2 linked regions of the Lactiplantibacillus plantarum genome follow. The protein of the gene in region 1 binds, or shares a complex with, the protein of each later gene. Links are inferred from orthologs where the notes say so. Each region holds a gene or a part of one and is shown in the gene's direction. Other genes may lie near its edges.

The links. Proteins that work in one complex are often made in the same cells at the same time.
Region 2: the proteins of uvrB (region 1) and pcrA are in contact, whole or in part, in a crystal structure (PDB 7EGT), measured with the Thermus thermophilus proteins. The link is inferred for Lactiplantibacillus plantarum from one-to-one orthologs. Residues at the interface, in WP_096411307.1 of Thermus thermophilus: Glu23, Leu25, Arg26, Asp27, Gly28, Glu29, Arg30, Phe31, Arg55, Glu326, Asp327, Phe328, Glu379, Ser382, Gln383, His398, Gly400, Arg401; in WP_096412145.1 of Thermus thermophilus: His654, Arg656, Phe657, Gln666, Asp668, Glu669, Lys680, Arg681, Leu682, Ser683, Lys685, Tyr686, Ala687.

Annotation. Positions count from the first base shown.
Region 1 is NZ_CP039121.1:2,600,395-2,608,958, reverse strand. What follows is about bases 1-2,965. They hold uvrB (excinuclease ABC subunit UvrB), read left to right. Parts: upstream 1-463; coding sequence 464-2,467; downstream 2,468-2,965. Other genes in these bases: uvrA (excinuclease ABC subunit UvrA), read left to right, coding at 2,502-2,965; E5260_RS12295 (HD domain-containing protein), read left to right, coding at 1-315. In the rest of the region: more of uvrA, read left to right, coding at 2,966-5,357; E5260_RS12280 (S-ribosylhomocysteine lyase), read left to right, coding at 5,418-5,894; E5260_RS12275 (argininosuccinate synthase), read left to right, coding at 6,231-7,466; argH (argininosuccinate lyase), read left to right, coding at 7,466-8,564. UniProt on the Escherichia coli protein: The UvrABC repair system catalyzes the recognition and processing of DNA lesions. A damage recognition complex composed of 2 UvrA and 2 UvrB subunits scans DNA for abnormalities.
Region 2 is NZ_CP039121.1:2,276,299-2,279,244, reverse strand. It holds pcrA (DNA helicase PcrA), read left to right. Parts: upstream 1-312; coding sequence 313-2,580; downstream 2,581-2,946. Other genes in the region: ligA (NAD-dependent DNA ligase LigA), read left to right, coding at 2,597-2,946. UniProt on the Escherichia coli protein: A helicase with DNA-dependent ATPase activity. Unwinds DNA duplexes with 3'-5' polarity. Translocates on single-stranded DNA with 3'-5' polarity. Initiates unwinding more efficiently from a nicked substrate than double-stranded DNA.

The DNA of each region.
Region 1 (8,564 bases):
TTTCAGGCAGCTTATTCACGGCGTCTATCAGAAGGCAAGGATGAAACGCTAGAAGGCCAGATATTGTCGGTAGCCGATAAAATTGACCTATTGTATGAGTCGTTTGGTGAAATTCAAAAGGGTAATCCAGAACCAGTTTTTAGGGATATTTATCAAGAAAGTTTAAAAACAATTGTCGCGTTTAAAAAGATGACTAGTGTTCAATATTTCTTAAAAGCAGTGCTGCCAGAGATGTTAGCGGAACCGTTCACGCATCAGGATCAATTACAGGCGCTGACGACCCAGATTTTAACGGCCGGGCCGCAATCCGATTAATGGCGAAAGTATGTTCGATGTGCTAAAATTAAATGCGATTTGAATGTGATAGGGAAGCGCGGGCTTGCCTATTTTTTATGGTGCGACAGTAAGATTTAGTTATCAATAGATGATATGAACGGGTGACCGTTTAAAAGGAGGACTACGTTTGATTGATCGGGTAGATAATAATCATTTTGACTTAGTTTCAGATTACCAACCAACGGGCGATCAACCCCAAGCGATCCAGCAATTAACTGCTGGCATTGAATCGGGAGAAAAAGAGCAGATCTTGTTGGGGGCGACCGGGACCGGGAAGACCTTTACAATTTCGAACGTGATTGCAAAGGTGAATAAGCCAACGTTAATCTTGTCACATAACAAGACGTTAGCGGGTCAATTATACGGGGAGTTTAAGAAGTTTTTCCCGAACAATGCCGTTGAATATTTTGTGAGTTATTACGATTATTATCAGCCGGAAGCGTACGTGCCTTCGAGTGATACCTATATCGAAAAGGACTCGGCAATCAACGATGAAATCGATAAGTTACGGCACTCTGCGACCAGCTCATTATTGGAACGCAACGATGTGATCGTCGTGGCATCGGTCTCCAGTATTTTCGGTTTAGGGGATCCTCACGAGTACCAAGATCACGTAGTCTCACTGCGAGTCGGCATGGAGATCGACCGCAATGATCTGTTGCGTAAACTTGTTGATATTCAATTTGATCGTAACGATATTGATTTCCAGCGGGGGCGTTTTCGGGTCCATGGTGATGTCGTAGAAATCTTTCCGGCTTCACGGGATGACCACGCATTGCGCGTTGAATTCTTTGGCGATGAGATTGATCGAATCCGTGAGATTGACGCCTTAACCGGTGAAATTGTAGCTGATCGTGAACATGTTGCGATCTTCCCAGCGACCCACTTTATGACGAATGATGCGATTATGGAACACGCCATCAAGGGCATTGAAGATGAGTTGGATGGCCGCCTGAAAGAATTGACAGCCGATGGCAAATTGTTAGAGGCGCAACGACTCAAGCAGCGGACGACCTATGATGTCGAAATGCTCAAAGAAATGGGCTACACTAGTGGTATCGAGAACTATTCACGTTTTATGGATGGCCGTAAACCTGGCGAACCACCGTATACGTTACTGGACTTCTTCCCGAAGGACTTTTTGCTCGTGGTCGATGAGTCACACGTGACGATGCCCCAAGTTCGGGGAATGTATAATGGGGACCGAGCACGTAAACAAATGCTAGTCGATTATGGCTTCCGTTTGCCAAGTGCGTTGGACAACCGGCCATTGAAACTTGAAGAAGTTGAACAGCATATTAATCAAGTGGTTTATATGTCCGCAACGCCGGGCCCTTACGAAATGGATCGGACCAAGCATGTCGTCCAGCAAATTATTCGACCAACTGGTTTATTGGATCCTACGATTGAGGTTCGACCGATTATGGGTCAGATCGATGACTTAGTGGGTGAAATCAATAAGCGCATTGAGGTCAACGAACGGGTCTTTATCACCACGTTAACTAAGAAGATGGCGGAAGATTTGACCGACTACTTTAAGGATTTAGGCATCAAGGTACGGTACTTGCACAGTGATATTAAGACGTTGGAACGAACGCAGATCATCCGCGACCTGCGTCTGGGCAAGTTCGATGTGTTGGTCGGGATCAACTTGTTGCGGGAAGGAATTGACGTTCCCGAAGTTTCACTAGTTGCGATTTTGGATGCGGATAAGGAAGGTTTCCTTCGTAACGAGCGTTCGTTGATCCAAACGATTGGTCGGGCGGCTCGTAATGAGCACGGTTCAGTGATTATGTACGCTGACACCACGACTGATTCGATGCAGGCCGCGATGGATGAGACTGCACGTCGTCGTGCCGTACAGATGAAGTACAATGAAGATCATCACATCACGCCACATACGATTAAGAAGGCCATTCCAGAGCTAATTGCTTCGACGAAGACCACTGAAGACGCGGGCAAGAAGGATGACTTCTTAGAAACCGACTTTGATGATATGACCCGTGAACAACAATTAGATATGATTAGTAAGTTGGAAGAACAGATGAAGACCGCCGCTAAGAAGCTCGACTTTGAACAAGCCGCAACGCTGCGTGATACGGTCATGGAATTGAAAGCACAAATTAGCTAGCAGGTTGCTGGCTTGAGATTGAGGAGGCCTTTTTTTGGCAAATGATAAGATTGTCATTCACGGTGCGCGAGCCCATAATTTAAAAGATATCGACGTTACCATCCCGCGCGACAAATTAGTCGTGATTACGGGGCTGTCTGGCTCAGGTAAGAGTTCGTTAGCGTTCGATACCTTGTACGCGGAAGGACAACGTCGCTACGTGGAAAGTTTGTCAGCGTACGCGCGTCAATTCTTAGGACAGATGCAAAAACCAGACGTTGATTCAATTGATGGGCTTAGTCCGGCTATTTCGATCGATCAGAAAACAACATCCAAAAACCCGCGCTCAACGGTCGGAACCGTTACAGAAATCAATGATTATTTACGGTTACTGTGGGCCCGAGTCGGTGAACCGATTTGCCCGAACGATGGGACACCGATTGCGAGTCAAACTGTTGAACAGATGGTTGATCGGATTCAGAAATTACCGGAACGAACGAAGTTGCAGATTTTATCACCAATTGTCCGCCAGAAAAAGGGCGAGCACAAAAAGATCTTTGAAAAGATCAAGCGTGAAGGTTTCGTGCGGGTCCGTGTTGATGGTGATATTCATGATATCAGTGAAACTTTTGAACTGAACAAGAATCAACAACACACGATTGAAATCGTCATTGATCGGATCGTTGTGAAGTCAGGTGACCGTTCTCGGTTATTTGATTCTTTTGAAGCGGCGTTGCGATTAAGTGGGGGCTATGCGATTGCGGATGTGATCGGTGGCGAACCCATTATGTTCTCAGAACATTATGCTTGTCCTATCTGTGGGTTTACTGTGGGAGAACTTGAATCACGATTATTCTCGTTTAACGCGCCTCAGGGAGCTTGTCCAGACTGTGAAGGTCTCGGAATCAAGCTAGAAGTCGATGAGGACCTTGTCGTACCTGATAAGTCGCTGACATTGGCTGAAGGTGCGTTAGCGCCTTGGAATCCAATCAGTTCACAGTATTATCCTGAAATGTTGAAGCAAGCTTGTGAACAGTTAGAAATTCCGATGGATGTGCCGTATGAAGACTTATCAAAAGCTGATCAACAAACGGTTTTGTATGGGTCTAACGGAAAGACGTTCCATTTCCACTACCAGAACGACTTTGGTGGTGTTCGCGATGTTGACGCTGTGTTTGAGGGCGTTATCAACAATGTTGACCGCCGCTACCACGAAACGAATAGTGATTTCACCCGCGATGTGATGCGAAAGTATATGACGGAACTCACTTGTCAGACTTGTCATGGGTTCCGCTTAAATCGCAAGGCCCTGTCTGTCAAAGTTGGTGGCGAACATATCGGGATGGTCTCTGACTTAGCCATTGGTAAGGAACTCGATTTCTTTAACGAGTTGAGCTTATCAGAACAAAGTCTCGTGATTGCTAAACCAATCTTGAAGGAAATCCGCGACCGGTTATCATTCTTGCAAAATGTGGGACTGGCGTACTTAACGCTCAGCCGTTCTGCACGGACGCTGTCTGGTGGGGAAGCCCAGCGAATCCGGTTAGCAACACAGATCGGATCGAACTTGTCCGGCGTGCTCTATATCTTGGATGAACCATCAATTGGATTGCATCAGCGGGATAACGACCGCTTGATTGGTTCACTTAAGAAGATGCGCGATCTGGGGAATACGTTGATCGTGGTCGAACATGATGAAGACACGATGCGGGCCGCTGACTATATCGTGGATATCGGCCCGGGTGCCGGTGAAAACGGTGGTGAGGTCATGGCGGCCGGAACGCCCAAGCAAGTGGCTCGCTCGCGGAAGTCACTGACCGGCCAATATCTATCGGGCAAACGGTTTATCCCACTACCTGAAACTCGGCGTCCGGGTAATGGTAAGAAGATTCGTATCACTGGTGCGGCCGAAAACAACCTCAAGCAAATTGACGTTGATTTTCCACTAGGCGAATTTGTCGTGGTAACGGGGGTTTCCGGTTCTGGTAAGTCGACCTTGGTTAACGATGTTTTGAAACGCGTATTGGCACAGAAGTTGAATCGTAATTCTGAAAAGCCTGGTAAGTATAAGAGTGTCAGTGGTATTAAGAATATTGAACGGTTAGTTAATATTGACCAAAGTCCAATCGGCCGAACACCACGCAGTAATCCGGCCACATATACTGGTGTCTTTGACAATATTCGTGATTTATTTGCACAAACGAATGAAGCTAAATTACGTGGTTACAAGAAGGGCCGCTTTAGTTTTAATACTAAGGGTGGTCGTTGTGAGGCTTGTCACGGTGACGGGATTCTAAAAATTGAAATGAATTTCTTGCCCGATGTCTTTGTACCTTGTGAAGTGTGTCATGGTAAGCAATACAATTCTGAAACGTTGGAAGTTGAATACAAAGGCAAAAATATTGCCGATGTTCTTCAAATGACCGCTTCAGAAGCTGTTAAGTTCTTTGAACCAATTCCAAAGATTCGACGGAAACTACAGACCTTGGTCGACGTTGGTTTGGGCTATGTTAAGTTAGGCCAACCCGCCACGACTTTATCAGGTGGAGAAGCCCAACGGATGAAGTTAGCTTCCGAATTGCACAAACAACAGTCGGGGAAGAATTTCTACATCTTGGACGAACCAACGACTGGGTTGCACAGTGAAGATATTCGGCGCTTGATTGGTGTCTTGGATCGGTTGGTGGATGCGGGTAATACCGTGTTAATCATCGAGCATAATTTGGATGTTGTGAAGTCGGCGGATTATTTGATTGACTTGGGCCCAGAAGGCGGTGACGGCGGCGGAACAATCGTTGCTACTGGGACACCAGAACAGGTCGCTGAAGTGGCTGAAAGTTATACTGGCCAATACTTGAAGCCCGTTCTAGAACGGGATCGAGCACGTGAAGCAACTGCACCTGCTAAATAACGGGCAATGTGCTACACTTGAGTTTGTAATGTAATTTTAATTTAGAGGAGTTGTTTGTACATGGCTAAAGTAGAAAGTTTTACATTAGATCATACCAAGGTTTTAGCACCTTACGTTCGTAAAATTACGGTGGAAAATGGGCCTAAGGGTGATGCCATCACTAATTTTGATTTGCGGTTAGTTCAACCTAACAAGACCGCTATTGATACGGCGGGCTTACACACGATTGAACATATGTTGGCTGGATTATTACGTGATCGGATGGATGGCGTGATTGACTGCTCACCATTCGGTTGTCGGACTGGTTTTCATTTGATTACTTGGGGTGAACATGACACCGTTGAAGTTGCTAAGGCATTGAAGTCCTCATTAGAATTCATTGCTGGCCCAGCTAAGTGGGAAGACGTACAAGGGACGACCATCGATAGCTGTGGGAATTACAAGGATCATTCTTTATTCTCAGCTAAGGAATGGGCCAAGTTGATTTTATCGCAAGGAATTTCATCGGATCCATTTGTACGCAAAGTCGTTGAATAGACCAAAATATAAAAAGTAATGGTGGTGCCGGCCACCAATTAAAAAGAGCCTAGCTTTTCATAACGAAAAGCTAGGCTCTTTTTGCTGTTTACTGACATTGTGCGAGCTTAGCGGTCCTGAATCGTGGGAAAACAATCTAAGATTAGATTAAGGTAGTGTTTCAAAAATAACAAAAAATATACTGATATTGGTGAATATCTGCATAAAAATTCTATATTTTAGTGAATATTGCGCAAATAATGAATATATTTAAAATATTATTGAATAAAGTTAAATTGGGTGGTACGATACTGTCATTGATAAAAGCAAAGATAAAAATTTCGGAGGTACAAATCAATGGTCAAACAAAATGATAAAATTATTCTCGCTTATTCTGGTGGTTTAGATACGTCGGTCGCAATTAGTTGGTTGAAGGATAAGGGCTATGATGTTGTGGCCTGCGGAATTGATGTTGGTGAAGGCAAGGACATGGATGCAATCAAAGAAAAGGCCCTAAAATTAGGGGCTGTTTCATCATATATGATTGATGCTAAGCAAGAATTTGCTGAAGAATATGCGTTAATTGCTTTACAAGGTCATACCTTGTATGAAGGTGAATACCCGCTGGTTTCAGCACTTTCACGTCCTTTAATTGCTAAGAAGTTAGTCACATTAGCCAAGCAAGAGCACGCTGTTGCAATTGCCCATGGCTGTACTGGGAAGGGTAATGATCAGGTTCGGTTTGAGGTTGCCATCCACGCTCTTGCACCGGATATCAAGATCGAAGCGCCTGTACGTGATTGGCACTGGTCACGGGAAGAAGAGATCGATTACGCTAAGGAACACAATATTCCCGTACCAATCAATTTGGACAGTCCTTACTCGATTGACGAAAACTTATGGGGCCGGGCTAATGAATGTGGCATTCTAGAAGATCCATGGCAGGGCGCGCCTGCCGATGCGTTTGACCGGACGAAGGCCTTAGCTGATACGCCGGATACGCCAACGACTTTGGAAATCACTTTTGAGGCTGGGGTGCCAGTTGCTTTAGATGGTGAATCACTTAACCTAGCTGATTTAATCATCAAGTTGGATCAGATTGCTGGTGAACATGGAATTGGTCGGATCGACCATATTGAAAACCGGTTGGTCGGTATCAAGTCACGGGAAGTTTACGAAGCACCAGCTGCAACGGTATTGCTCAAAGCACATAAAGATTTGGAAGATTTGACGTTTGAGCGTGAGTTAGCTCACTTCAAGCCAATCATTGAACAAAAGCTTGCGGATACGATCTACAACGGTCTTTGGTTCTCACCATTGATGGAAGCGATGGTTGCCTTCTTAAAGCAAACTCAGCAAGTCGTCAATGGGGTAGTTCGGGTACAACTCTTCAAGGGTAACGTTATTACTGAGGGGCGGAAGTCACCCAACTCACTATATGATACGAACTTGGCAACCTATACATCAGCGGATTCATTTGACCAACAAGCGGCAGTTGGTTTCATTAAGCTATGGGGCCTACCAACGCAAGTTAATGCCCAAGTCCAAGCGAAGGCTCAGGCTGAAGCTAAGACTGATAAGGCACACGCCTAATGAGTACCCAGAAGCTATGGGGTGGCCGGTTTACCGAAACGGGTGCTAAGTATGTTGATGACTTTGGGGCATCAATTAGCTTTGACCAGTTGCTTGCCGCAGAAGATATTGCTGGTTCACTGGCACACGTTAAAATGTTGAAGAAAACTGGTATTTTGCCCGCCGCTGATGTTGATCAAATTGTTGCTGGATTGGAAACCTTGGCTGAGCGTCAAAAACAAGGTAAGTTGGAATTTTCAACGGTCAACGAAGACATTCATATGAATATTGAGTCATTATTGACCGAAGAGATTGGGCCGGTCGCTGGGAAGTTGCACACGGCCCGGTCGCGGAATGACCAAGTTGCCACGGATTTCCACTTGTACTTGAAGCATCAATTACCACTAATATTGGACCGGCTACATGAACTGGAAACAGTATTGGTCGATAAAGCGAGTGAAAACGTGGAGACGGTCATGCCGGGGTACACGCATTTGCAACACGCCCAACCCATCTCGTACGCGCACTACCTGTTAGCTTATTACCAAATGTTCAAGCGGGACATGGAACGCTTCGAGTTTAACCTGAAGCATACCGATATTTCGCCATTGGGAGCCGCTGCACTTGCTGGAACGACTTTTCCAATCGACCGGGAATATAGTGCGAAACTATTAGGATTCAGTGAAGTCTATCATAATAGTTTGGATGCCGTTTCTGACCGGGACTTCGTGCTTGAGTTTCTCAGCAATGCTTCGATCCTGATGATGCATCTCTCACGGTTTTGTGAAGAAATTGTCAGCTGGAGCAGTTATGAATTCAAGTACATCAGTTTGAGCGATCAGTTTTCAACGGGTAGTTCGATTATGCCGCAAAAGAAGAACCCTGACATGGCCGAATTGATTCGGGGCAAGTCCGGCCGGGTTTACGGCAACTTGATGGGATTGCTAACTGTCATGAAAGGGATTCCGCTCGCTTACAATAAGGATCTGCAAGAAGACAAAGAAGGGGCGTTTGATACGGTCACGACCGTGTTAACGAGTCTCCACGTCTTCACCGGCATGTTGGCAACGCTGACCGTTAATGAAGATCGGATGGCTGATGCCACGACTAACGATTTCT
Region 2 (2,946 bases), 330 kb from region 1 along the record:
TTGGATTTTTTTAGCGGTTGGGGAGAAGCCAGCCAAATGGCGAGATACGGTTATCTGAGGGGGAATCGTTGAGATTGGCGTGGCGGGTATTTTGGTTAGAAATTGAGGGAGTCTCAAAATTACTTAAAGTTACGCAATATTGCCGTCAATTCGTTTCCCGTGAATAGTAGAAGTTGTAAAATTAACATAGGTGTCACTGACAATGGAAAAACCGCGATTTTTGTATGAGATGCTGACCTTAAAGTACAGCAATCACGGCCAAAATTTGCTATAATGTTTGGTGACTGATTTTTAGAAAGGGTGGCGAACAGCGTGTCGAAAGAAAGCCTATTGGCAGGAATGAATGACAAGCAGCAAGAAGCCGTTTTAGACACAGAAGGACCGCTACTAATTATGGCCGGTGCGGGCTCGGGGAAGACCCGTGTATTGACGCACCGGGTAGCTTATTTAATTGAAGAGCAAGGGGTCAACCCCTGGAATGTTTTAGCGATTACGTTTACGAACAAGGCCGCACGCGAAATGCGTGAACGGGTTGGTAAGCTGTTAGGTGAATCGGCGCAGGAGGTCTGGGTCTCAACGTTCCATGCCCTGTGTGTCCGAATTTTACGACGTGACATTGAACAAATCGGGTATAACCGAGCGTTCACAATCGCCGGCACTAGCGAGCAACGGACCTTAGTCAAACGAATCTTGACGGAACAAAATATCGATTCGAAAAAATTTGATCCACGGTCAATCTTATCCGCAATTTCAAATGCGAAAAATGACTTACAAACGCCGGAGATGTATAAAGAATCGGCTGCCAGTCCCTTTGAGAGTGTCGTGGCAGACGTTTATTTGCAATACCAACGTGAATTAGCGGCTGATCAAGCCGTTGACTTTGATGATCTGATCATGCTGACGATTCAATTATTCAAGCAGAATCCAGAAACGCTGGCGTGGTACCAAAACAAATTCCATTATATTCACGTGGATGAATATCAAGATACTAATAACGCACAGTATACGTTAGTCAACTTGTTAGCTGACAAATATAAAAATTTGTGTGTAGTTGGGGATGCGGATCAATCCATCTATGGTTGGCGGGGTGCCAACATGGAAAATATTCTCGATTTCGAAAAGGATTATCCGCAAGCTGACACGGTGATGTTGGAGCAAAACTATCGTTCGACAAAGACAATTTTGTCGGCGGCTAATGCAGTTATTAACAATAATTCAACGCGGCGGCCGAAGAAATTATGGACTGAGAATGAACCGGGTGACAAGATTTCTTATTATCGTGGTCAGAGTGAAAGTGATGAAACTCACTTTGTCATTGCCAAGATTCAAGAAAGCATGCAGCAGGACAAAATGGACTACGGCGATTTTGCGATCCTTTATCGGACGAACGCACAATCCCGGGTAATGGAAGAGTCACTCGTTAAGGCGAACATCCCCTATACAATGGTCGGTGGTAATAAGTTCTATGACCGTAAAGAAATTCGGGACGTCTTATCCTACTTGACTTTGGCAGTGAACGATCAAGATTCAATGAACTTTGAACGGGTCGTTAATGAACCTAAGCGCGGCATTGGTCAAACGAGTGTTGAAAAATTGCGGTTGTTCGCGGATGAAGCGGGTTATTCCATGTTGGAAGCAGCTAGCAATGTTGATATGGCTAATGGCATTTCAGCACGAGCGAAGGGTGCTTTAGCGAAGTTTGCAGCGACGATGAATGAATTGCGCGCTATGCGGGAATACTTATCCGTGACGGATTTAACACAAGAGATTCTTGACCGCACGGGTTACATGAAGGCGTTGAAAGATGCTAAGGCAACGAAATCGTTAGAGGCACAAGCCCGTATCGAAAACATTGAAGAATTCTTGTCTGTCACCAAACAATTCGATGATAGTTATCAACCTGAAGATGAAGATAGTGACAAATTCGTGGACTTCTTAGCGGATTTAGCACTGGTTTCGGATGTGGATAACGTTGAGGAAGAACCCCAAGCCGTGACGCTGATGACGTTACATGCAGCGAAGGGGCTAGAATTTCCGGTTGTTTTCTTGATTGGGATGGAAGAAGGTATCTTCCCACTGTCCCGGGCAATGATGGATGAAGACGAGCTGGAAGAAGAACGGCGGTTAGCATACGTTGGGATTACGCGGGCTGAGAAGAAGCTGTACTTGACCAATGCATACTCACGGATGCTTTACGGTCGGCGGCAGAATAATCCGGCTTCCCGTTTCGTTGAAGAAATCGAACCAGAATTACTCAAAAATGAAAATACGTTGGATGGTGCAAGTAGCACTGGTCCTAAAGTTCCATTTGGTGCGGATCGTGAACGGCGTGCTTTTACACCTTCATATAAAAAGAATCCAGTGGGGACGCGGGCCACGGTCAAGAAGGCTAGTGGCACGGGTGCTGACAAGAATAGTTGGTCGATCGGTGATAAAGTCAAGCATCGTAAGTGGGGAACCGGAACGGTCGTGAAGGTCTCCGGTGCTGGTGAAGATGCTGAACTAGACATTGCTTTCAAATCTGAAGGAATCAAGCGGTTATTAGCCGCATTTGCACCGATCCAAAAAGTACAGGACTAGTTAGGAGGACTGGCTGATGGCGGACAAACCCAACACAATGACGGTTGAGCAGGCGGCTGATGAAGCGGCTGCTTTACGGCAAACGTTAAATGAATGGCGTCGGCAGTACTATGACGAAGATGCGCCGAACGTTGAAGATAGTGTGTATGATCAAAAGTATGAACGGTTGGTCGAACTCGAACAAACTTTTCCACAGCTCGTTACACCGGATTCACCGACGCAATTAGTTGGTGGAACGGTTAAAGCAGGCTTTGATAAAGTGACCCATGAGATTCCGATGTTGTCATTGGGCGACGTCTTTTCACAAGCTGAGTTACAAGAGTTTGTTGATCGCTTGGAACAAAACGTTGGTCATCCAGTCGATTA